Regions from separate parts of the Sphingopyxis sp. 22461 genome, predicted to be linked through region 3. Evidence: riboswitches for the same ligand, from Rfam matches in the RefSeq annotation. Region 3 holds a riboswitch; each other region holds the start of a gene.
The links. Region 3 has a riboswitch for cobalamin ahead of cobO (cob(I)yrinic acid a,c-diamide adenosyltransferase). Riboswitches for the same ligand answer to the same signal wherever they lie in the genome.

Region 1 (7,731 bases), on a different contig from region 3:
GCGAGCGCCGCCGGGACGCGGCCGATCGTCCGTGATCGCACGACAGCGTCCTTCTTTATGTCCGCGGGGTCGACGACAGCGACGATCGTCGTGAAAACGGGGTCGAAGCCGAGCCGCCGGTGCACGATCAGGATGCGCCCGTCGGGCAGCGCCGCGGCAGCGCTGACCAGCCCGCGCCCCGCCGAATCATAAAAGAAGCGAATCGGCGCGGGACCGGGCGCGGCCGGATCGCCGGTGTAGATCAACGCCTCGCGCCCGCGCGGATCGTCGTTGGCGTCTTCCAGAAAGACCACCGTCCGGCCGTCCGGCAGCCGCGTCATCGCCTCAGGCCCGCGATTCCTGGGCCAGCGCGCCGGTTCGGGCAGCTTGCGTCGCGACTCGATTGCCGAAAGACCGGCATCGAGTCGCCAGATTTCGTTGATCCCCTCGAGCGCGATCCAGCTCTTGCCGCTTTCGGGGGCGACAAACATCGCCTCGGCATCGACCATGGATTTGCGTTGCGGCCTGCCGTCGGGCGTCGGCAGCGCGCGAATCCGGACATCCGAAACCGAACCGCGCGCATCGAGCGTCAGGCGCACTCCATAACCATTGTCGCCGATCAGCTGAAACCGGTCCGGCCCCATCCGCGCGAGCGCCGAAAAGCCGCCGAACCGGCTGTGCGGGCTGACGAGATGCCAGCCGCGGACGAACCGCATCGCACCCGAAGCCTCGGGCGCGAAAACCAGCGGACGCGCGGCGGCGCCTTCGGTCATGTCGCCCTTGGGAAAGCGCATGACGGTGCCGGGCACCGGACCGACGGCAAGAAAGATCAGGGCAGCGAAGAGCAAGCGGCGCATCGCCGCGGGTTAGGGCGGCGATACGCGAAAGGGAAGCGGTTCGCCGCAGAAAGCTGAACATCAGCCAACAACCATGTTCAGGCTTCGCTCAATGCGAATCAGGCAAAACCTGTTTCATCGACAAAGCCCAGTCGGGCCAATGACGACGAAGGAGAACGACAATGAAAAAGATGGTGACCCTCTCGATCGCCGCCCTGATGTCCGCCGCGACGCTGGGCATGGCGGCTCCCGCCGCGGCGCAGAACGGTTATTATGACCGCGACGGCTATTCGAGCTATTACAGCGGCTACGACCGCGACGATCGTCGCTACGACCGCTATGACCGCCGCGACTATCGCCGCGACCGCCGCGATTACCGCAACGATCGCCGCTATTACCGTGGTGACCGCCGCAACTATCGCCAGTGCGACAAGGGCACCGGCGGCACCGTGATCGGTGCGATTGCAGGCGGCCTTGCCGGTCATGAAATCGCCGGCCGCGGCGACCGCACGGTCGGCACGATCATCGGCGGCGCTGTCGGCGCCCTCGCCGGCCGCGCGATCGACAAGGGGAATGACGGCTGCCGTTAAGGGCTGTCCCGACCCCCAATAATTTCCTTCCCTCCTCCACCCCGCCCGGCCCCGCGCCGGGCGGGGTTTTCTTTGCGCCCAGCAGGCCGGGGAGGAGGCCTTGCCATAATGGCCGGGAAAGCCTAGGTTTGCTGCCAAGTGCACGCCTGCGGTCTTGCGGGCGCGTGAGCAGAACAGGTTACGATAGCCATGCGGCAAATGGCAGCGCCATCAGGGCGACCGCCGCGGCCAGGCCCGGCGGTAAAAGGACGAAACAAGGCGGGTGGCGAATCGCGTCCGATGCCGATCACGCGGCCGCGCAGCTATGCCGCGATCGACCTTGGCACCAACAATTGCCGGCTTTTGATCGCCCGCCCGCAAAATGGCGAGCTCGTCGTCATCGACGCTTTTTCGCGCATCGTCCGCCTCGGCGAAGGCTTGCACGGCAGCGGCCGCATCAGCGACGCGGCGATGGACCGCACCGTCGCGGCGCTGTCGATCTGCGCCGACAAGCTGCGCCGCCGCCACGTCTCGCTGTCGCGCGCGGTCGCGACGGAAGCGTGCCGCCGCGCGAGCAACGGCGAGGAACTGGCCGAGCGTGTCCGCCGCGAAACGGGCATCGTCCTCGACATCATCTCGGCCGCCGAAGAGGCGCGGCTCGCGGTGCTCGGCTGCCACAATCTGATGGAGCCCGGCGAAGGCCCGGCGCTGATCTTTGACATCGGCGGCGGTTCGACCGAGCTGATGCACGTCGATGTGTCGGACCATGACGTCAAGATCCACGACTGGATCAGCGTGCCGTGGGGCGTTGTCTCGCTGACCGAACATGCGCCGCTTCCCGACGACAGCCTCGCCGGCCGCCAGGCCGCCTATGCGCATATGCGCGAAGTGACGCGCGAAGCTTTTGCCGCCTTTGCCGGGCGCGCCGAACGCTTTGCCGGTCAGAAGCTGCGCCTGCTCGGCACCAGCGGCACCGTGACGACGCTCGCCAGCGTCTTCCTCGACCTGCCGCGATACGACCGGCGCGCGGTCGACGGGCTGGTGGTCCCATCCGATGCGATGCGCGACATCAGCCGCCGCCTTGCCGACGCGAGCATCGCCGATCGTGCCGAAATCGCATGCATCGGCCGCGAGCGCGCCGACCTGGTCGTCGCGGGCTGCGCGATCCTCGAGAGCATCATCGACCTGTGGCCCGCCGTGCGTGTCGGTGTCGCCGACCGCGGCATCCGCGAGGGCATCCTGCGCACGCTGGCGATGCAGGGCCGCGACATCCCCGTCACCCGCCGCGAGTATCGCAAATGAGCGGTGCCGGCGGAAAGGGTGGCAGCGGCCGCGGCGGTCTCCATGTGCGCGTCAAAACCGCGCGCAAGCGCAGCGTCTCGTCGACGCGCTGGCTGCAACGCCAGCTCAACGATCCCTATGTGCGCCGCGCGCAGGCCGAGGGCTATCGCTCGCGCGCCGCGTACAAGCTGATCGAGCTCGACGAGAAATTCGGCTTCATCAAGAAATCGCGCGCGGTCGTCGACCTCGGCATCACGCCCGGCGGCTGGTCGCAGGTCGTACGCAAGGCGAACCCGCGCGCGCGTGTCGCCGGGATCGACCTGCTCCACTGCGAGCCGATCGAGGGCGTCGAAATCCTCGAAATGGATTTCATGGACGATGCGGCGCCCGACGCGCTGATCGAAGCGCTCGGCAGCGCCCCCGACCTCGTCATTTCGGACATGGCGGCGAACACTGTCGGCCATCAACAGACTGACCATCTGCGCACGATCGGCCTTGCCGAAACCGCCGCCGATTTCGCGGTGCAGAATCTGCTGCCCGGCGGCGCGTTTGTGGCCAAGGTGTTCGCGGGCGGGGCGGATCACACACTGCTGACTCTACTAAAACGTCACTTCACAACGGTAAAGCACGCCAAACCGCCGGCGAGCCGCAAGGGGTCGCCCGAGCTCTATGTCATCGCCCAAGGCTTCAAGGGCCGGAGCAAGGACGCGGAATAAACAGTGTAATGGCTCGAACCGGGGGAGAATTTTGATGGCCAAGTCGGGGCAGTCGGTCGCGGCTATGACGCTTGCCGCGCTGATGCTGGCATCGTGCGGCGGCGGGGGTGGTTCGAGCACCCCCGGAAGCGGCGGCGCCGTCACGGTCACCCCAACGCCAACCCCCACCCCGACCGCCACTTGCGCGCTGGCGTCGCGCCAGGCTTTTGCGAAAGCGGTGATCGACGAATGGTATCTGTTCCCGAACGACATCGCGAACGTCAGCGCGGCGAGCCATAGCAATGTCGAATCCTATATCGACGCGCTCGTCGCCCCGGCGCGCGCGCTGAACAAGGATCGTTTCTTTACCTACATCACCTCGATCGCCGAGGAGAACGCCTTCTACGCCAGTGGGTCGAGCGCGGGCTTCGGCGTCCGCATGAGCTATGATGCGGCGGGTCAGCGCATCCTCATTGCCGAAGCCTATGAGAGCGCGCCGGCTTTTGCTGCCGGGATCGACCGCGGCACCGCGATCGTCGCCATCGGCACGAACAGCGGAAATTTGCGTAGCGTGGCGAGCATCGTCGCCGCCGAAGGGACCGCGGGCCTCACCAATGCACTCGGCCCGAGCGACCCCGGGGTCAGCCGCGTGCTGCGCATCACCGACGCGGCCGGAACGCGCGACGTCACCGTTGCCAAAGCCGATTATTCGCTCGACCCGGTTTCGGACCGCTATGGCGCAAAGATCATCACCGAGGGCGGCCGCAACTACGGCTATCTTAACCTCCGCACCTTCATCTCGTCGGCGGACGCCCAGTTGAAGGCGGCCTTCGCCGATTTCGGCGCGCGCGGCGTGACCGACATCATCATCGATTTCCGCTACAATGGCGGCGGCCTCGTTTCGACCGCCAATCTGATGGGCGATTTGATGGGCGCGGGCCGCGCCGGGCAGCTGTTTTCGCAGACCCGTTTTCGTCCGAACAAATCCGCAGAGAATGACGAGCACCGCTTTGCGCCGGTAAGCCAGTCGATCGCGCCGACGCGCATCGCCTTTATCGGCACCGCGTCGACCGCGTCGGCGAGCGAACTCGTGATCAATTCGATGCTGCCCTATCTCGGCGCCAATATGACGCTGGTCGGCGGCAACACCTATGGCAAGCCGGTCGGCCAGATCGCGCTCGACAAGGCCGAATGCGACGACCGCATGCGCGTCGTCGCCTTTGCGACGGCCAATTCGGCCGGCGCGGGCGACTATTATGACGGCCTCGCTCCGAAAATCACGAACAGCTGCGCTGCGAGCGACGATCTGACCGTCCCGCTCGGCGACCCGCGCGAGGCGTCGATCCGCGCCGCGATCGGCTTCCTGTCGGGCACCGCTTGTACCACGCGGATCGCCGACGCCAGCGCGGGGGCGGCGGCGCGGAGCCGCAGCGCGCGCGTGCTCGCCGAGCCCGAAATGCTGACCCCCGAGCGGCCGAGCGCGGCGCAGCGCGAACTGCCCGGGCTGTTCTGATCGCCCCCTGCTGCATCGCAGCAATTGACCGCGGCCCGAAAAAGGGGCTAACGGCCGCGGCAAGCGACAGGTTCCCCGGCGACGGGGACTAAGAGGGAACGGGAAAACCCCGGCTGCCCCTGCAACTGTACGCGGCGAGCCATCGGCCACTTGCCATTGGGATTCCGGTCCCGAGAAGGCGGCCGACCGGCGCTGACCCGCAAGCCAGGAGACCTGCCCGTCGCCGTCGTCTTTCGCGCGGACAGGGTGTGCCGGGCGGACGGGGGTGAACCCGCATGACGACAAGCTTGGCCGCGCATGGGCGCGGGCGATGTCGTGTGTCCCCGGGACAACCGCATCGACCGTGTTCGTGAGCGGCATTGTCGAGGGGTTATCCTGTGTTTAAAGTGTTTTTCCGAAGTTCGATCTGCCTCGCCGCCGTTGCGGCATCCTCCGCTGCGTTCGCCGACGAAGCGTCGACCGCGCACGCTGTCGCCGCCGACGGCGACAGCATCATCGTCACCGCGACGCGCGCGCCGCTGACGCTCGACGAAGTGCCGTCGTCGATCGCCGTGCTCGACAAGGAAGCGATCGACCGCGCGCAGGATATCGGCGTCACCGAACTGCTGCTCCGCACGCCCGGCATCAGCATTGCGCGCAACGGCGGCTACGGCACCTCGACCTCGCTGCGCATCCGCGGCGCCGAATCGGAGCACACCGTCGTCGTGATCGATGGGGTGAAGCTCAACGATCCGTCGTCGACCGGCGGCGGCTTCAACTTCGCCAACCTGCTCATCGGCGATATCGACCGGATCGAGGTGCTGCGCGGCCCGCAATCCATCCTGTGGGGCAGCCAGGCGATCGGCGGGGTTGTCAACGTCGTCACCGCCTCGCCCGAAAAATCGCTCGAAGGCAGCTTCGACCTCGAGGCCGGGTCGCGCGAGACCGTCAGCGCGCGCGCGGCGATCGGCGGCCGTACCGGCCCGCTCGCCTGGCGCCTCGGCGGCCAGCGCTTCACCACCGACGGCATTTCGTCGCACGCCAAGGCGTTCGGCGGGGTCGAGCGCGACGGCTATCGCAACACTAATCTTTCGGGCCGCGCCGAACTGGCGCTCGCCGACAATGTCAGCGCCGAGGTCCGCGGCTATTATTCGAGCGGCCGCGTCGAATTCGACGGCTTCAATACCGACAGCAACGACTATGGGCTCAACAAGGAATTCGTCGGCTATGCGGGGCTCAATTTCGACCTCGCGGGCGGACGGTTCCGCAACCGCGTCGCTTTTGCCTATACCGACACCAACCGCGATAATTTCAACCCCGACCGCGCACGCCCGCAGAGCTTCGAGGCCGACGGCCAGAACAAGCGCTGGGAATATCAGGGCAGCTTCGATTTTACCGATCGCATCACCGCGATCTTCGGGGCCGAGAATGAACGCTCGGACTTCCGCAGCCGTTCGCCCTCGGCATCGCTGGCGACCCCGCTTCCGGCGTTCGTGCGCGGCAAGGCCGAACTCACGAGCGCCTATGGTCAATTGAGCATCGAGCCGATCGACGGCCTGACGCTCAACGGCGGCGTCCGCTATGACGATCACGACCGCTACGGCGGGCAAACCTTGTTCGCGGCGGGCGGCGTCTGGCGTCTCGCCACCGGCACCGTGCTGCGCGCCAGCTATGGCGAAGGCTTCAAGGCGCCGTCGCTTTATCAGCTGTTCAGTGAATATGGGAATGTCGGGCTCGATCCCGAAGAAGCGCATGGCTGGGAAGCCGGCATCGAGCAGCATCTGTTCGACCGCAAGCTCGTCGTCGGCGCGAGCTGGTTCGACCGCACGACGACGAACCAGATCATCTTCAACAGCTGCAGCTTTCCGACCTCGACCGATCCGCTCTGCACGGTGCCCGGCAGCAGCCCGGCGACCCCGCGCTTCGGCTATTATCTGAATGTCGCGCGCAGCGAAGCACATGGCGTCGAGGCGGCCGCGGCGCTCACGCTCGGCGGGCTGACGCTCGATGGCAATACCAGCTGGATCGTCGCCGAGGACCGCTCGGAAGGCACCGCCAATTTCGGCAAATGGCTGCCGCGCCGCCCCCGCAACACCGCCAACGCCTCGGCGAGCTATGCCTTCGGCTTCGGGCTCGAACTCGGTGCGGCGGTGCGCTGGTCGGGCAAGAGCTATGACAATGCGAGCAATGCGACGCGGCTCGACGATTATACGCTCGTCGACCTGCGCGCCGAATATGCGCTGTCCGATGCGGTGAAGCTGTTCGCGCGCGCCGAGAATATCTTCGACGAGCAATATATGACGGCGTTCCGCTATGGCTCGCTCGGCCGCAGCATCTACGCCGGCATCCGGGGTCGCTTCTGATGGCCGCGCTGTCGGACCGGAGCGCCTCGGCGCTCTGGGTCTCGCTGCTGACGGCAGCGAGCACCGCGACGACACTCGCGCTCGCCTGCGCGACCCCCTTTCCGGCGCTTGCGGCGCTCGCGGCGGTGCATATGCGCCGCCGTGACGGCGTGGCGCTGATGCTGCTCGCCTGGGCCGCGAGCCAGTTCGTCGGCTTCTTTCTGCTCGGCTATCCGCGCGACGGGAGCACGCTCGGCTGGGGCGCCGGGCTCGGCACCGCCGCGGTGGGATCGGCGCTCGCAAGCTATGCGGCGTTGCGGGCGCTCCCATACCGCTCGGTCGCGGCGCGGCTCAGCCTCGCCTATGCGGCGGGGTTCACGGCGTTCAAGGGCATCATCCTCCTATGGGCGCTTGTGCTCGGCGGGCTGCACACCGCGATGGCACCCGACCTGCTCGCCGAACAGTTCGTGCGCAACGGTGCGATCCTGATCGGGCTTTACGCCCTGTATCGCGCGCTCGTCGCGGTTGGCGTCCCGG
Region 2 (7,731 bases), on a different contig from region 3:
GAGCCATAGCTTTGCACCCAGCCGGCGCGGGTGAAGGCGAAGCCGGCGAGCTGCTCGCCGAAATATTGCACCATGTCGTTACGTTCGAACTCGCCGTGGACGAGGACGTCGAGGCCGATTTCCTCCTGCCATTTGACCGCGGCGCGCGTTTCGACGCGCAGATAGCGGTCGTAGGCGGCATCGTCGATCTCGCCCTTGATATGCGCGGCGCGCGCCTTGCGGACCTCGGGAGTCTGCGGGAAGCTGCCGATCGTCGTGGTCGGGAAAGCGGGGAGGGCGAGGCGCTTTTGCTGCGCGTCGCGTCGGTCGGCGAAGGGCGAGGCGCGGTTGGTGGCGGACTCGTCGAGCGCGGCGAGGCGGGCGGCGACCGCGGGGTTGTGGATTTTTGGCGAGGTCTGGCGTGCGACCGCGGCGATGCGCGAGGCCGAGAAGGCGGCGAAGCTCGCGTCCTCGCCTTCGTTCAGCGCCTTGGCGAGCGCGGCAAGCTCTTCGATCTTTTGCGCCGCGAAGGCGAGCCACTGCGCGATTTCGGGGTCGAGCGACGTTTCGAGCACGAGGTCGACGGGGACGTGGAGGAGCGAGCAGGACGGGGCGAGGATGAGGTCGCGTTTGCCGGCGAGTTCCTTGAGCCGCCAATAGAGGTCGGGGAGGTTGGCGCGCCAGATGTTGCGGCCGTCGACGACGCCGAGCGAGAGCAGAACGTGCGGCTGGAGCTTCGTCAGGGCGGGTTCGAGCTGGCCCGGCGCGCGGACGAGGTCGAGGTGGAGGCCGTGGACGGGAAGGTCGGCGACGAGACCCAGATTGTCGCCCAGACCACCAAAGTAGGTGGTGAGCATCAGCTTCGGCCCGCGGGTAGCGAGGCGGGCGTAGGCGCGTTCGAAGGCGGTGCGCTGCTCGGCCGAAAGGTCGAGGACGAGGCAGGGTTCGTCGATCTGGACCCACTCGGCGCCGGCCTTGGCGAGGCGGGCGAGGATTTCGGCGTAGGCGTCGAGAAGCTGCGGCAGCAGCGCGAGCGGTTCGACCGCCTTGCCCTTGGCGAGCATCAGATAGCTGACGGGGCCGAGGAGGACGGGGCGCGTTTGATAACCCAGCGCCTTGGCCTCCTCAAATTCGTCGAAGATCTTGGTCGAAGCGATCTTGAACGTCTGACCCGCGGTCAGTTCGGGGACCATGAAATGATAGTTGGTGTCGAACCATTTGGTCATTTCCTGCGCGGTGGTGTCGTGGCTGTGGCCGCAGGCGGACGGCCCCGTTGCATCACCTTGCGCGCCGCGGGCCATGGCGAAATAGAGGTCGGGGTCGACGGTGTCGCCGCTCCAGTCGTAGCGCGGCGGGATCGCGCCGATCAGCGCGCTGGTGTCGAGGACGTGATCGTAGAGCGAGAAGTCGTTCGAGGGCAAAATGTCGGCGCCGAGTGCCTTTTGCCGCGTCCAATTGAGGGCGCGGAGGCCCGATGCGGCGGTCTGCAGTTCGGCGAGCGTGGATTTGCCCGCCCAATAGCTTTCGAGCGCGAATTTGAGCTCGCGGCGAAGGCCGATGCGGGGGAAGCCGAGGGTGGCGACGCTGACAGTCATTTCTTCAAGCACCTTGCAAGGGGCAAGGCGCCGGGCAGACGAGCAGGCACGCGTCTGCGCCCGCAAAGCAAGGGTCGGGCGCAGCCATGCATGCGGCCTGACCGGACACCCCGCCGGAGGACGTATCTGACGAGGCAGGTCTCCTGGCTCACGGATCGACGCGGCGGTCTGGCCTTCCCGGTTCCTTGCGAACCAGTGACACATAGCGACCATCGCTCACCGCTTACAGTTGCGGGGGCAGCGCCGGTTTTGCACCGGCTTCCCGTCTTAGCTCCACGCCGTGCAACGGGCGCGGAGAACCTCGACAGGTTGGAACATAACGAAACGGCAGGCTCTGTCAACACACATATAAAGAATTCTTTATATGACATTTCCGGGGCACGGATCGGGCGGCGCCCCGGCCCGGCGCGCCATGCCATCGTCAAGTCGTTTGTCGATTCGAAATGGCGACCCGTCGAACGGACTGCTGATGATACTGGGCAGTATGACAATGATATGCCGTATATTTTCGAGGTCGTGCGCCGCCCTTCGTGGTGCCGTCCGTATGTCCGTGTGACGCAGGAGACGCATCGCCGACCCAATATTTCGCCCCCGGCGGCGGTCACGGCTGGGCCAGCCGTCGGGACTGCCCCCTTCGTTTCCCCCACCGAAGGCTCTCCCCCAATGAAGCTCCCCCAGCAAAACCCCAGCGGCTCCAACGACGGCGAATGCGACTGTCTGCCGCGTCCAGAAATACAAGCCGACAGGCCCGCGCTGACGACTTTTGTCCTGCGATACCAGGATGCCTGGTTCGGAATGGAAAAGCGCGTCGCGTTCGAGGCCGAAGATGTCGCGGCGGCGCTCGTGATGATGGAGCGCGAGCCGATTGGCGCGTGGGCCGAACTCACGAGCGAGGGCGAACTGATCTGCCGCCGCGGGTATGAGCCGGGCGGCGCGGCCGGCTATTGGGTCGTCGACTGAGGCGCGGGGCGTCAGAAACGCTCGCGGACCATCTCCCCGCTCTTCGCGCACGGCGCCTTCGCGTTGCCGGGGTCGATCGCATACGCCAAACCTCGTCATTCGCGCGAAGAGGATAGGGTTCAACCGCTCGCCGATTTCCGCAGCTTTTCGCTCGCGGGCGCCGGATCGTTCGCGGGCGCGGGGAGGCCGAAGAGGGCGCGGCGGGCGGCTTCGCCGGCGCGGCGCAGCGGTTCGACGAGTTCGGCATGGGCGGCCTCCCACGCTTCTTCCTCGTCCGCGTCGAGCGTGCGTTCATAATCCTCGTCGCCGAACGCGCCTTCCTCGATGCCGATAAAACCGCCCGGCGGCGGGAAGTTGGTGCGCAGCTCGCCGGTTTCCTCGTCGTGCCAGACGGTCATTGCCGCGGCCTCTTCCTCGGGGGTCGGCCCCTCCTCGTCAGCGCTTTCGGGTCCGGCGTCGAAAATGGCGGAAATCTGCGCAACTTCATTCGCGATTGCGGTTCCGCGCCACAGGCTGGCGAGGGGATTGGCGCGGTTGTCGCGCGCGGCGAGCCAGAGCGCGAGGGCGGCCGCCATTCCGTCCTTCTGCCCCTCGGCGTCGGTGTTTTCCGCCCCGGCGGCGCCCGGCGCCACAGCTTCGGCGGCGTCGAAGAGCGCGAGGAAGCCCGGCCAGTCGCCGGCGATGATCTGCGCGAGCATCTCCTCGCCCAGCCATCCTCATTTTTGGGGTGCGCGCGTTTCGACCATCTTGTCGAGCCGCGCGAGCATCGCGAGGCCGAGGCGCGAATCGATGCGGCGGCGCTTGGTGAAGGTGCGGCCCTCCTCGCGCTGGATCTCGGCGGTTTCGTCATAACCCCAGATCGCGCGGTCGAGCAGCTCGTCGACAAGCCGCCCGCGCGCAATCAGCAGCGCCGCGGCGCAGCCGAGCCTGAACGCCGCGCCCTCGGGCCGCTGCTTCAGCTGATAGACGGCGGACGGCGACATGCCGACCTTCGCCGCCGAAATCTTCACCGACCCGTTGGTGGCGAAGGCTTCGAGAAAGTCGCGCTGGAGCCGCGGCGTCCAGTGATAGCTGCCGGGGGCAGGGATGGTGGCGGGGTTATGCGCGGCGTCGTCTATCGATTCGTCCTTTCGGTTAGATAAAACCGATGAAATGAACCATATGGGTGAAATGTAGGAAAGGCTTCTTTTCGCTCTTTGACGGCGCCAAGGTTGAGATGTATCTGCGCCTAATAGTACCGGTGCTGAGACGAAAGCGCGCCGTTATGCTTGTGAGAGGAAGAGCAGAATGGCCGCCAATGTGACCAAGGATCATTTTCTGAAAGCTGCCTTAGAAATAGGGCAGAATGGCGAAAATGATACGTTGCCCTACGATATAGATGCTCAATTCGTGAAAGAAAAATCCGAACAGCTATCGGAAATTTGCTTTGGTTTGTTTGAGCGTTTGGAGAAAGTTCAGCGCGCTCAAGCTGTGTCTATAGTTAACTCATTTAACGTGGGAGCGGAGAGGTTACTCGTTGCTACCGGCTCGCACGGATTTCGGATTACGACAAAGCTCCACCCGTTCTGGAATCTTTATCTGAATGGTTTGGCTTTTGGGATAGCTGAGGCGAACGAGCCGCTTAGATCAAATAGAGTTCATTCGTACCGTCTTGGTAAAGATCCAGCCCAACTGTTTGATCGAGATAGATCATGGCGTGCCTATAAAGAGGCTACGCTAGCCGATAATGCTATGGAGCTTGAGGGAGCGGTGGTCGTTCAAACAGACATATCTAGCTTCTATGATAGGATTTATCACCACAGGCTGGAAAACTCCCTAGATCGGATATTCCCGAACAAAAATATATCAGTTCAAATTGATAGGCTGCTAAATAAGATATCGTCAGGGAGGTCATTCGGCCTTCCTGTCGGGGGCCAGTGCTCTCGTGTACTTGCTGAAGTGATGATGGTTCCGATAGATAATTCTTTATCCGACGCTGGCCTGCATTGGCATAGGTATGTCGATGATTTCACAGTTATTTGTTCGTCTCAGCAAGATGCATATACTGCACTATCGGTCCTCTCGCACGCATTGGCCGATTTCGGCTTGTCTCTCAACAGGACCAAAACCACGATTTTGAGTGCGAAGCATTATAAGGAATATGTGGCCGCTCAGCTTGGAGATGGCGAAAGCACAAGCGTAGCTTTGAGGGAACTCGATCTTCATTTTGATCCTTACTCCGACCACGCGCAGTCGGAGTATGATGAGTTAAAAAAGTCTGTTGAGAATATAGATATCGAGTTCTTGCTGAATCTTGAGAGAGAGAAATCTCAGCCAGACGCATTTGTTCTCGCACAGATCAGCCGTACCCTGAAATTCCAGGACCCCCAGACCGCAGCCAATTTATGCGCAACGCTTTTGGATCCAAAGAATCTCGATTCTTTTCGAGCCTCTTGGTCGAAAATTATGCGTGGCATATATGCAGTTAGAGCGAGCGAGGAGTTTTCAGAGATATTCAAAAATATTGATGATTTGCTAGATATTGTACCTCAGAAGGTGCCTCATCTTCTCTTACCGGAAGGGAATGTTCTTCATTATCTGCGAGCAATTAGATTTGTTAGATCGGATGTCAGGGGGCGCTCGGTCCGAGAAATATATGATAGGACATCTTCTCACACCGTTAAACGTGCTTGCATAGATTGCTGGCGGCATTGGGCAGATAGTGCGAGCTTTCAACGGTTGCGAAACCAGTGGCAGAACTTGGGAAGCTCTGAACAGCGTATGCTTTGGTTGGCAGCTAGCAGATTTGGGGATGAAGGTACGCACGCGCGCAAGCAACTGCAGAGCACGTTGAATACCGCTTGGCGGGTTGGTGTCGAATTTGGCAATGGGCCAACATTCGCTACTCTATATGAGGAATGGTCGAAGGATGTTGCGTAGGAGATTACCGCTACGCGACCCTCGCACAGTTGCGCGCGACATACCGGGCATACTGGATATCCTTTTTCCTCGACTTAGCGGGGGACTGGTAACATCGTTGAATAAGCGAATGTTCCACTTTGAAGAGATAGCGCCGATCCATGATTCCCTCGTAGTATCGAGCGCTCTCCAACCGTCTATGCTTTTCGAGTTGTCGGTCGTACGCGCAGAGGCAATTCTATCGGGCAACGAGAATCCCGACTGGCCGACTTACCTAGACGTCGCGGTGAAGCGGCAGAGTCGACACTTTGATGCTAAAATTCCTAGCGCACTTTACGAGAATGACGTCGAAATTGCCGAGTTGGCGGCGCGAAATCTTGTAACGATGCTGCGGGGCATCGAGCGTCAAAATCAACCTCACCAACTTAGCAGCAATCCATTTGTTCCCGGTCTCGGATGGATTGCATCAGGTGTAGGCGACTTCGCTTTGGGTAACATCCTTATTGAGGTGAAGCACACTGACAGAAATTTTATCGCAGGCGATTTTCGGCAAGTCTTGATCTACTGGATTCTTAAATACGTTTCTTACCTCGAACGCGACGATGAGGTTTGGACGGATTTCATCTTGATCAATCCTCGTCGAAATTCTGCTCTTTCTTTGAATTTCGACTATCTAATCAAAGCTGCTTCCCCGAACTTGAGTCGCCTTGAAATTTACGAGCAATTCCGATCGATTGTGGGGGGCGAGGCTGAAACGCGGTTGTAGCTAGGCTCATCGCTCTAAGCCCCGTTCGCCGCCGACAAGATCGCCCGCACACTCGCCGTCGCCACGTCCGTATCCAGCCCGCAGCCGAACAGGCTCTTCCCGTCGGCGGTGCGGCACTCCACGTACGCCGCGGCCTGCACATTGCTGCCCTGGCCGATCGCGTGCTCGCTATAGTCGACGATGTCCATGATCGGGCCGCCTGACTCGGCGAGCGCGGCGATGACGCTGCTCATCAGGCCGTTGCCGCGGCCGCTGACGCTGCGCGGGGTGCCGTCGATGGTGAGCTTGCCCGCGAAGATGCGGTCGGTGCCCGCATGGCTTTCCGACCAGTCGACGAGCTGGAAGCGCTTGCCCTCGGTGACCAGATAGGCGTGGTCGAAGGCGCCCCAGATGTCTTCGGCGCCGAGTTCGCGGCTCGTTTCGTCGGCGAGCGCCTGTACGACATGGCTGAAGCTCGCCTGCATTTTCTTGGGTAGTTTCAGCCCCTTGTCCTGTTCGAGTACCCACGCGACGCCGCCCTTGCCGGACTGGCTGTTGACGCGGATCACCGCTTCATAGCTGCGGCCGAGGTCGGCGGGGTCGATGGGCAGATAGGGGACTTCCCAGCGCTCGTCATTCTGGCGCTCGCGCGCGGCGAAGCCCTTCTTGATCGCGTCCTGATGGCTGCCCGAAAAGGCGGTGTAGACCAATTCGCCGCCATAGGGGTGGCGCGGGTGGACGGGAAGCTGGTTGCAATATTCGACCGTCTGGATGACCTCGTCGATGTTCGAGAAGTCGAGCTCTGGATCGACGCCCTGCGTGTACATGTTGAGCGCGATGGTGACGAGGCAGGTGTTGCCGGTGCGCTCGCCATTGCCGAACAGGCAGCCCTCGACGCGGTCGGCGCCCGCGAGCAGGCCGAGCTCGGCCGCGGCGACGCCGGTGCCGCGGTCGTTGTGCGTGTGCAGGCTGATGATCGCCTTGTCGCGGCCGGGCAGATTCTTGGCGAAATATTCGATCTGGTCGGCGTAGATGTTCGGGGTCGCCGCCTCGACCGTCGCGGGGAGGTTGAGGATGATCGGGTTGTCGGTGGTGGGCTGGAGGATGTCCATCACCGCGGCGCACACCTCGATTGAGAAATCGATTTCGGCGGTCGAGAAGGTTTCGGGGCTGTATTCGAAGCGCCAGTCCGTCTGCGGCAGACGCGCGGCGTTGTCGCGGAGCTGCTTTGCGCCCTCGATCGCGATCTGTTTGATGTCGGCCATTTCCATGCCGAAGACGATCTTGCGCCACGCGGGGCTGACCGCGTTATAGACGTGGACGATCGCGGTCTTTGCGCCCGCGAGGCTGTCGAAGCTGGTGCGGATGAGGTCGGCGCGGCTTTGCGTCAGCACCTGCGGGGTGACGTCGTCGGGGATGCGGCCCGATTTCACGAGGCCCGAGATGAAGTCGAACTCGGTCGCGCCGGCGCTGGGGAAGCCGACTTCGATTTCTTTCAGCCCGATGCGGACGAGCAGGTCGAAGAAGCGCGCCTTTTTCTCGGCATCCATCGGG
Region 3 (7,731 bases):
ACGCCGTCGACGCGCACCGTCCCGCTCGCCGGCACCAGCGCGAGCATCGCGCGCGCGAGCGTCGACTTGCCCGCGCCATTGGGGCCGACGATCCCGGTCAGCGTGCCGGGCCCGAATTCGGCACTGACGTCGTGGACGACGGCGCGGCGGCCGAGCGTGACGCCGACATGGTCGAGGACCAGGCTCACCATAGCCGTCGCTCCCGCATGAGATGGACAAGGAAGACCGGGACGCCGAGGAACGCGGTGACGACGCCGAGCTTGAGCTCGTTCGTCGTCGGGATGATCCTGACGCCGAGGTCGGCGAGCGTCAGCAGCGCCGCGCCGCCGATTGCCGAGGGCAGCAAGATCGCCGAGGGGCTGCGGTCGGTGAGCGGGCGGATGAGATGCGGTACGATCAGCCCGACAAAACCGATCGCCCCCGTTACGGCCACCGCGCCGCCGACCCCGATCGCGGTGCCGATCAGCAGCCGGAGCCGCGTGCGCCGCAGGTCCGTCCCGAGCGCCTGCGCCGCATCTTCCCCGAGCGTCAGCGCATCGAGCGCGCGCCCGTTCCACAGCAGCATCGCGGTGCCGATCGCGATGCACGGCAGCGCGATCCATACATGGTCGAACGACCGGTTCTCGAGGCTGCCGAGCAGCCACGTCATGATCTCCATCGCAGCGAACGGGTTCGGCGACAGGTTCAACGCCAAGCTGGTCCCCGCCACCGCCAGCGTTCCCACCGCGATGCCAGCGAGGATCAACGTCAGCGGGCTTTCGGCCTTGCCCGAAAGGATGAAGAGCAAAGCGAGCGAGAGGAGCGCGCCTCCCGTGGCGAGCAATGGCAGCACGATCGGATGGATGTCGGCCAGCCCGAAATAGATCGCGGCGACACCACCAAGCGCTGCCGCGTTCGACGTGCCGAGCACCGACGGCTCGGCGAGCGGATTGCGCAGATAGCCTTGCAATGCCGCGCCCGCGAGCCCGAGCATCGCGCCAACGGCAATCGCGAGCAACGTGCGCGGTAGGCGGAGATCGAACAGGATGACGCTCGCGACCTTGTCGCCGTCGCCGGTCGCGGCCGCCAGCAGGCGCGTGACCGACAGGTCGACCGCGCCGAACAGCAGCGATGCGACCGCCGACACCAATGCCAGCGCCGCCAACGCGGCGATCAGCGACCAGCGGGGGAGGGCGAAGCGGGTCATGAACGGCCCCCATCGATGCCCGCGATCTGCGCCGCCATGCTGCGCGCCGCTTGCGAGTAGGCGGGGCTGCTGCACACCGTCCACGCCTGCGGGACGCTGATGCGCGGAATGTCCTTGAGCGCCGGATGATGCAGCATTTCACTCCCCTGGTCAGTCACCTTGTCGGTCGCGCTTTCGACGATCAGGAAGTCGGGCTCGGCCGCGACCATCTCCTCGAGGCTGAGCTGCGAGAGCGGCGGCTTGCCGAGCTTGCCCGCGAGGTTGACGAGGCCGACGCGCGTCATCAGCTCGTCGATCAGCGTGCCCGTCCCGGTCATATAACCGCGCCGCTGGTAATAGGCGGCGACGCGGCCCTTCCCCGGCTTCGGCAGGCCCGCCAGCTCACGCTCCATCTGCGCGATCAGCGCCGTGCCGCGCTCGGGATGGCCGACCGCCGCCGCGGTTTCGCGGATCGAGGTGTAGATTTCATCGAGGGTGTTCGCGGTGGCGAGGTCGAGCAGCGGATAGGTGTGCTTCGGCAGCGCGCGGAGCGCTGCGCTGCGGCTCGCCGGCATGCCGATGATCAGGTCGGGTTCGATCGCGAGAATCTGTTCGGCCGAATTGCTGAGCAGCGGTATCCCGCGCGCCTTCGCCGCCTCGCCCGACATTTCGCGGTCGGTCGCATTTTTTGTCAGCCCCGCGATCTGCTTTCGATCTGCGAGCGCAAGCACAAGCTGGTCGGCACAGAGGTTGATCGACACGATGCGCTGCGGAATCGCGGGTGCTTTCGCGGGCGGGTTGGGGGAGGCTGCCCACAACAGGCCCGCGCCGCCCGACAGCGCCGCGAGCGTCAACAGGCCGCGCCGCCGCATCAGAACTCGATCCCCCGCTGCGCCTTCACATTCTGTTCGCGGAACGGATGTTTCACCTGCGCCATTTCGGTCACCAGGTCGGCGGCGTCGATCAGCTCCTGCGGCGCATTGCGGCCGGTGATGATGACATGCGTCATATGCGGCTTGGCGGCGAGCGCTTCGAGAACCTCATCGACCGGCAGATAGTCGTAACGCAGCACGATATTGAGCTCGTCGGCGATGACCATCGCATAGCTTGGGTCGGCGATCATCCGCTTGACCTCGTCCCACGCTTCGCGCGCCACCGCGATGTCGCGCGTGCGGTCCTGCGTGTCCCAGGTGAAGCCTTCGCCCATCGGCTTGAACTCGATCAGGTCCGGGAAGCGGTCGAATACCGCTTTCTCGCCCGTCGCCATCGCGCCCTTCACGAACTGGATGACGCCGACCTTCATGCCGTGGCCGATCGCGCGCACCGCCATGCCAAGTGCGGCCGACGTCTTGCCCTTACCGGGGCCGGTGTGGACGATGATCAGGCCCTTTTCGACGGTTTTCGTCGCGACCTTCTTCGCCTGCGCGGCCTGGATTTTCTTCATCTTCGCCGTGTGTTCGGCGTCGGTACGCGTTTTCATGGGAAGACCCCCCGCACGCCGGCAACGAAGGCGGAGCCTGCCGATGCGCGGGCGCGATCGACCGGTGCTGGCGTCGCAAGCGGCGTAATGCCTGCGCCTCCGGCACCGAAGCGGCTCCAGCCGCTTGGTCGTCGCTCGACGGATGTCTCCGTGCCGCGGCCTTTCCCTGGGCCAGGGCATTGAGCGACCCACGCCGGCAGGTCTCCTGGCTCGCGGGTCAGGGCTTGATGCACGCCTTCCCAGGGTGGCCCCAGTGGCTGATCCGAAAGTTTCGGACCGGTGCATCGCGCTCGCCGCTTACAGTTGCAGGGACAGCCTCGGTTTCGGGGGTTCAGGACGAACCCCGTTACCGCGTTCCCATTTTAAGCCCTCTCGGGCACCGACGCGATCATGCGCGGGGCAAGCCCCGCCCGCGCAGCCCATAAAGGAGCCGCGCTTTTTCGCAATGCCTATTGCCGTTCGACGATCATCGCCGCGCCCACCCCATCGCGCCGAGGCTGCTTACCCTGTTCGCGCTGCCGACGCTCTATGCGCGTTATGGAAGGCCGCGCGTCTAGGGCAACAACCTGCCTTCGTCGCGCCGCGGCATCGGCGCGACGAAGCGCAGCACGAGCGCCGAGAGGATCAGCCAGCCGGCCGAAATCAGGATCGCGGCCGGTAGTGACGCCAGATCGGCGATCAGCCCGAGCGCATAGGCGCCGAGCGCCATCGCGCCGAAGGTTACTGCCTGATAGATCGACAGGCAGCGGCCGAGGATTTCCTCGGGCGAACGGAGCTGCATCGCGACGTTGAGCGTCGTCAGCGTCGACACCCACGCCCCGCCCGCGACGAAGGCGGCAACGATGACCCATGGAAGGCTTGTCGTGAGCGCGACCGGCAGCATCGCGGCGGCAAAGATCAGCGAGGCGGCGGTCACCACCCGGTCGCTGCCCCAGCGGTGCCGCGCCGAACTCACCAGCAGCGCACCGAAGATCGACCCCGCGCCGAAGGCGGCAAGGCATAGGCCATAGATGACCTCGGTCCCGTGCAGCCGGTCGCGGACGAGCGACGGCAGCAGCGCCTGAAACCCCGCGGCGCCAAAGCCGAACGCGAAGCCGCGGATCAGCACGCGGCGTACCGGGTCCGAATGCGCGCAGAAACTTATGCCCGCGGCGATCGCGGTCAGCATCGAAGTGCGGCGCCGCGGCGTGGTTTCGGGATGCCAGCGCAGCAGCACGACGATCAGCACGATATAGCTGATCGCATTGAGCCCAAAGGCGGCGGCCGTGCCGACAATCGAGATCAGCAGGCCGCCGAGCGCCGGGCCGACGCTGCGCGCAAGGTTGTACGCGATGGTGTTGAGCGCGATCGCCTGCGGCAGGTCCCTCGGCCCGACCTGCAGCCGCACCGACGCCTGCCACGCCGGGCCGTTGAGCGCGGTCCCGCATCCGACGGCGAGGGTGAAGAAGAGCAGGCTTAGCGGCGTGATCGCGTCGAGATAGGTCGTCAGCGTCAGCGCCGCCGAGACGATGAGCATCCCCGTTTGCGCCGCGAGCATCACGCGCCGCCGGTCGAAATTGTCCGCGATCGCGCCCGCGAAGATACCGAGCAGCAGGATCGGGATTGTGGCGCCCGCCTGTACCAGCGCGATCAGCAGGTGCGATTGGGTGAGTTCGGTCATCAGCCACGCCGCTGCGACCGACTGGATCATCGACCCCATGTTCGACGCGAGGTTCGCGATCCAGATCGCGCGAAACGCCTGGTAGCGGAACGGCGCGAGCGCGGAGGGCGGGGGTGGCGTGTCGGGACTCACGTATCTGCGCCTAACCCCGCTTGGCCCCCGCGACAAGTCGCCGGCCTAGATCGAGGGTCCGCTATCGTCCTGATACTGGCGCCGAAGTTCGACCAGCTTCCGCTTCATTGTAGCGATCGGCGCCTTCATCGCCGGGTCGTCGAAGCGGTTGTGCATTTCGCCGGGGTCGGTCTTCAGATCATAGAATTCCCAGGCATCGATGTCGGCGCCGTAAAAGCGCACGAGTTTGTAGCGCTCGCCGCGCACGCCATAATGCGCGCGAACCGAATGGAAGCCCGGATATTCGTAATAATGATAATAGACGTCCTTGCGCCAGTCGGCGGGTGGACGGGCGGCGAAAAGTGCGCGCATCGACCGGCCCTGGATGGTGCCCGGACCCTTCACCCCGGCAAAATCGAGGAAGGTCGGCGCATAGTCGATATTCTGAATCGGCGCCGCAACGCGAGTGCCCGCACGGATATGCCCGGGATATTGGATTAGGAACGGCGTCCGCATCGATTCTTCATAGATGAAGCGCTTGTCGAACCAGCCATGTTCGCCGAGGTAAAAGCCCTGATCCGATGTGTAGACGACGATCGTATTTCGCTCGAGGCCGCTGTCCTTCAGATAGTCGAGCACCGCGCCGACGCCCTCGTCGACCGCGGCGACGGTGCCGAAATATTGCTGCATGTAGCGCTGATATTTCCAGCGCGCCATGTCCTGTCCCGCGAGCTTCGCCGCGTTCATCCGGTCGTTGTCGGCCTGCATCAGCGCGTCCCATTCGGCCTGCTGCTTGTGCGTCATGCGGTCGAACGCGCCGGGCCACCGGTTGTAGCGAAGCTGTGCCGATCCCGCCGCGACCGTCATCTTGAGGTCGTGGCCTTCGTACATGTCGCGATAGATATTCATTTCCTGCGCCGCGGCCGCGCGGCGTCCGGCATAATTGTCGAAATAATTGGCCGGGACGGGGAAGGTTAACCCCTGATACTTCTGCACATGGCGCAGCGCGGGCATGAAATTGCGGTGCGGTGCCTTGTGATGGATCAGGATCGCGAAGGGCTTCGACTTGTCGCGGCCGTTCTTCAGCCAGTCGAGGCTGTACTGCGTGATAAGGTCGGTCGCATAGCCTTCGACGACGCTGCGCCCCTTCGGCGTGATGATGTCGGGGTTATAATATTCGCCCTGGTCGTCGAGCACCTTCCAATCGTCGAAGCCGATGCCCGCGGGCGAATGGTTGATGTGCCATTTGCCGAACATCGCGGTGGTGTAACCCGCCTGCGACAGCGCGCGGGGCCAGACCCAGACATCATTGTCGAACTTGTTGCCATTCTGCTTGAAGCCGTGCGCGTTGCTCTGGCGGCCGGTGAGCAAGGTTGCGCGGCTGGGGCCGCAGAGCGAATTGCCGACGAAGCTGTTCGTGAAGATCGCGCCGTTTCGCGCGATCCGGTCGATATTCGGCGTCGGCGCGAGCTTCGACACCGGCGACCCATAAGCCGAGATCGCCTGATAGGCATGATCGTCCGACATGATGTAGACGATGTTCGGCCGCTCGGGCCCCTGCGCGCGCGCCGGTGCGGTGAAGACCAGCGGCGCGGCGGCAAGGGCGATCAGGTTGCGGACACGCATCGGCGTCATCCTATTCGGACAGCTCGAAACTGGCCTCCGACCCTTCGGCCGACGACGGACCGACCCACAGCTTGAACTGGCCGGGCTCGCTGCCCCAGCTCATGTCCTGGCGCGTGAAGGCGAGGTCGGCGTCGGTCAGGGTGAAGCGGATCGTGCGCTTCTCGCCCTTCTTGAGCATCACCTTCTCGAAGCCCTTGAGCTCCTTCACCGGCCGCGTCACCGACCCGACGAGGTCGCGGACGTACAGCTGCACGACCTCCTCGCCATCACGCGCGCCGCTGTTGGTCACGGTGACGCTCACGGTCAGCTTCTCACCCGGGCGGATTTTCGCCTTGTCGAGCGTCACCGGCGAGTAGGCGAAGCTCGTGTAGCTGAGGCCGTAACCGAACGGATAAAGCGGGGTGTTCGGCGTATCGAGATAGCGCGAGACATATTTGGCGTTCGGATCCTCGGGCTTGATCGGCCGCCCGGTATTTTTCATGTCGTAATGGATCGGCACCTGCCCGACATTGCGCGGGAAGGTCACGGGCAGCTTGGCCGACGGGTTGTAATCGCCATATAGAACGTCGGCGATCGCATGGCCGCCCATCGTGCCCGGATACCAGGCCTCGAGGATCGCATCGACATTGGCGTCGGCCCATTCGATGCTGTTCGGGCGCCCGCTCATCAACACGAGGATGATCGGCTTTCCGGTCTTTTTCAGCTCTTCGAGCAGCGCCTGCTGGTTGCCGGGCAGTTCGAGCGAGGTGCGGCTCGCCGCTTCGCCCGTCATGTTCCAATGCTCGCCCATCGCCGCGATGATGACGTCGGATTTCTGCGCGAGCGCGATCGCCTCGGCAAAGCCGTCGTTCTTGCCCGCGTCGGCGAACTGATAGCCGGCACCCCGGGCATAGGCGACCGTCGTGCCCTTGGGCGCGCGCGCCTGCATCCCCTCGAGCAATGTCACCGGCCGCTCCTTGCGATCACCCGCGGCGGACCAGCTGCCGATCATGTCGTCCTTGCTGTTGCCGAGCGGGCCGATCACCGCGATCGACTTTGCTGTCGCGGCGAGGGGCAGGGCATTGTCCTTGTTCTTCAGCAGCACGATCGACTTGCGCGCGACGTCGCGCGCCGCCTCGAGGAAGTCGGGGCGATAAATGGTCGCCTTTTCGCGCGCTTCGTCCGAGTAGCGATAGGGATCCTCGAACAGGCCGAGGCGATATTTCATTTCGAGGATCGCTTTCACCGCCTCGTCGACGCGTTTCACGTCGACCTTGCCCTCGGCGACCGACTTGGCGAGGTGATCCATGAACACCGCGCCCTGCAAGTCCATGTCGACCCCGGCGTTGATCGCCTGTTCGCCCGCTTGTTTCAGGTCGCGCGAATAGCCGTGCGGGACCATTTCGTTGATCGACGTGTAATCGGTTACGATGAATCCCTTGAAGCCCCATTTCTTGCGCAGCACGTCGGTGAGCAAATAGTGGCTGCCCGACGCCGGGACGCCGTCATATTCGTTGAACGAGGTCATGAAGGTCGCGGCGCCGGCGTCGGCGGCGGCCTTGAAGGGCGGCAGATAGATGTCGCGCAGCGTGCGTTCGGAGATGTCGACGGTGTGGTAATCGCGGCCGGCCTGCGCCGCGCCATAGGCGGCGAAATGCTTGGCGGTTGCGAGCACGGTGTCGACACGCTTCAGATCGTCGCCCTGGAAAC

Region 1: it holds a riboswitch for cobalamin, as region 3 does, so the genes downstream of both, ACTJI5_RS05635 (TonB-dependent receptor plug domain-containing protein) here and cobO (cob(I)yrinic acid a,c-diamide adenosyltransferase) in region 3, are expected to answer to the same signal.
Region 2: it holds a riboswitch for cobalamin, as region 3 does, so the genes downstream of both, metE (5-methyltetrahydropteroyltriglutamate--homocysteine S-methyltransferase) here and cobO (cob(I)yrinic acid a,c-diamide adenosyltransferase) in region 3, are expected to answer to the same signal.

Annotation. Positions count from the first base shown of each region.
Region 1 covers NZ_JBQENY010000003.1:128,291-136,021, forward strand. Annotated here, with positions in the region: gene ACTJI5_RS05610 (esterase-like activity of phytase family protein) at 1-836, opposite strand, end outside; gene ACTJI5_RS05615 (glycine zipper 2TM domain-containing protein) at 998-1,405, shown strand; gene ACTJI5_RS05620 (Ppx/GppA phosphatase family protein) at 1,595-2,686, shown strand; gene ACTJI5_RS05625 (RlmE family RNA methyltransferase) at 2,683-3,381, shown strand; gene ACTJI5_RS05630 (S41 family peptidase) at 3,416-4,873, shown strand; cobalamin riboswitch at 4,925-5,108, shown strand; gene ACTJI5_RS05635 (TonB-dependent receptor plug domain-containing protein) at 5,251-7,215, shown strand; gene ACTJI5_RS05640 (hypothetical protein) at 7,215-7,731, shown strand, end outside.
Region 2 covers NZ_JBQENY010000002.1:460,701-468,431, reverse strand. Annotated here, with positions in the region: gene metE (5-methyltetrahydropteroyltriglutamate--homocysteine S-methyltransferase) at 1-1,574, opposite strand, end outside; cobalamin riboswitch at 1,691-1,893, opposite strand; gene ACTJI5_RS04870 (hypothetical protein) at 2,238-2,534, shown strand; gene ACTJI5_RS04865 (hypothetical protein) at 2,654-3,232, opposite strand; gene ACTJI5_RS04860 (hypothetical protein) at 3,251-3,544, opposite strand; gene ACTJI5_RS04855 (RNA-directed DNA polymerase) at 3,822-5,453, shown strand; gene ACTJI5_RS04850 (hypothetical protein) at 5,563-6,198, shown strand; gene leuA (2-isopropylmalate synthase) at 6,213-7,731, opposite strand, start outside.
Region 3 covers NZ_JBQENY010000013.1:89,697-97,427, reverse strand. Annotated here, with positions in the region: gene ACTJI5_RS20020 (ABC transporter ATP-binding protein) at 1-191, opposite strand, end outside; gene ACTJI5_RS20015 (FecCD family ABC transporter permease) at 185-1,186, opposite strand; gene ACTJI5_RS20010 (ABC transporter substrate-binding protein) at 1,183-2,037, opposite strand; gene cobO (cob(I)yrinic acid a,c-diamide adenosyltransferase) at 2,037-2,645, opposite strand; cobalamin riboswitch at 2,824-3,043, opposite strand; gene ACTJI5_RS20000 (MFS transporter) at 3,199-4,437, opposite strand; gene ACTJI5_RS19995 (sulfatase family protein) at 4,483-6,042, opposite strand; gene bglX (beta-glucosidase BglX) at 6,053-7,731, opposite strand, start outside.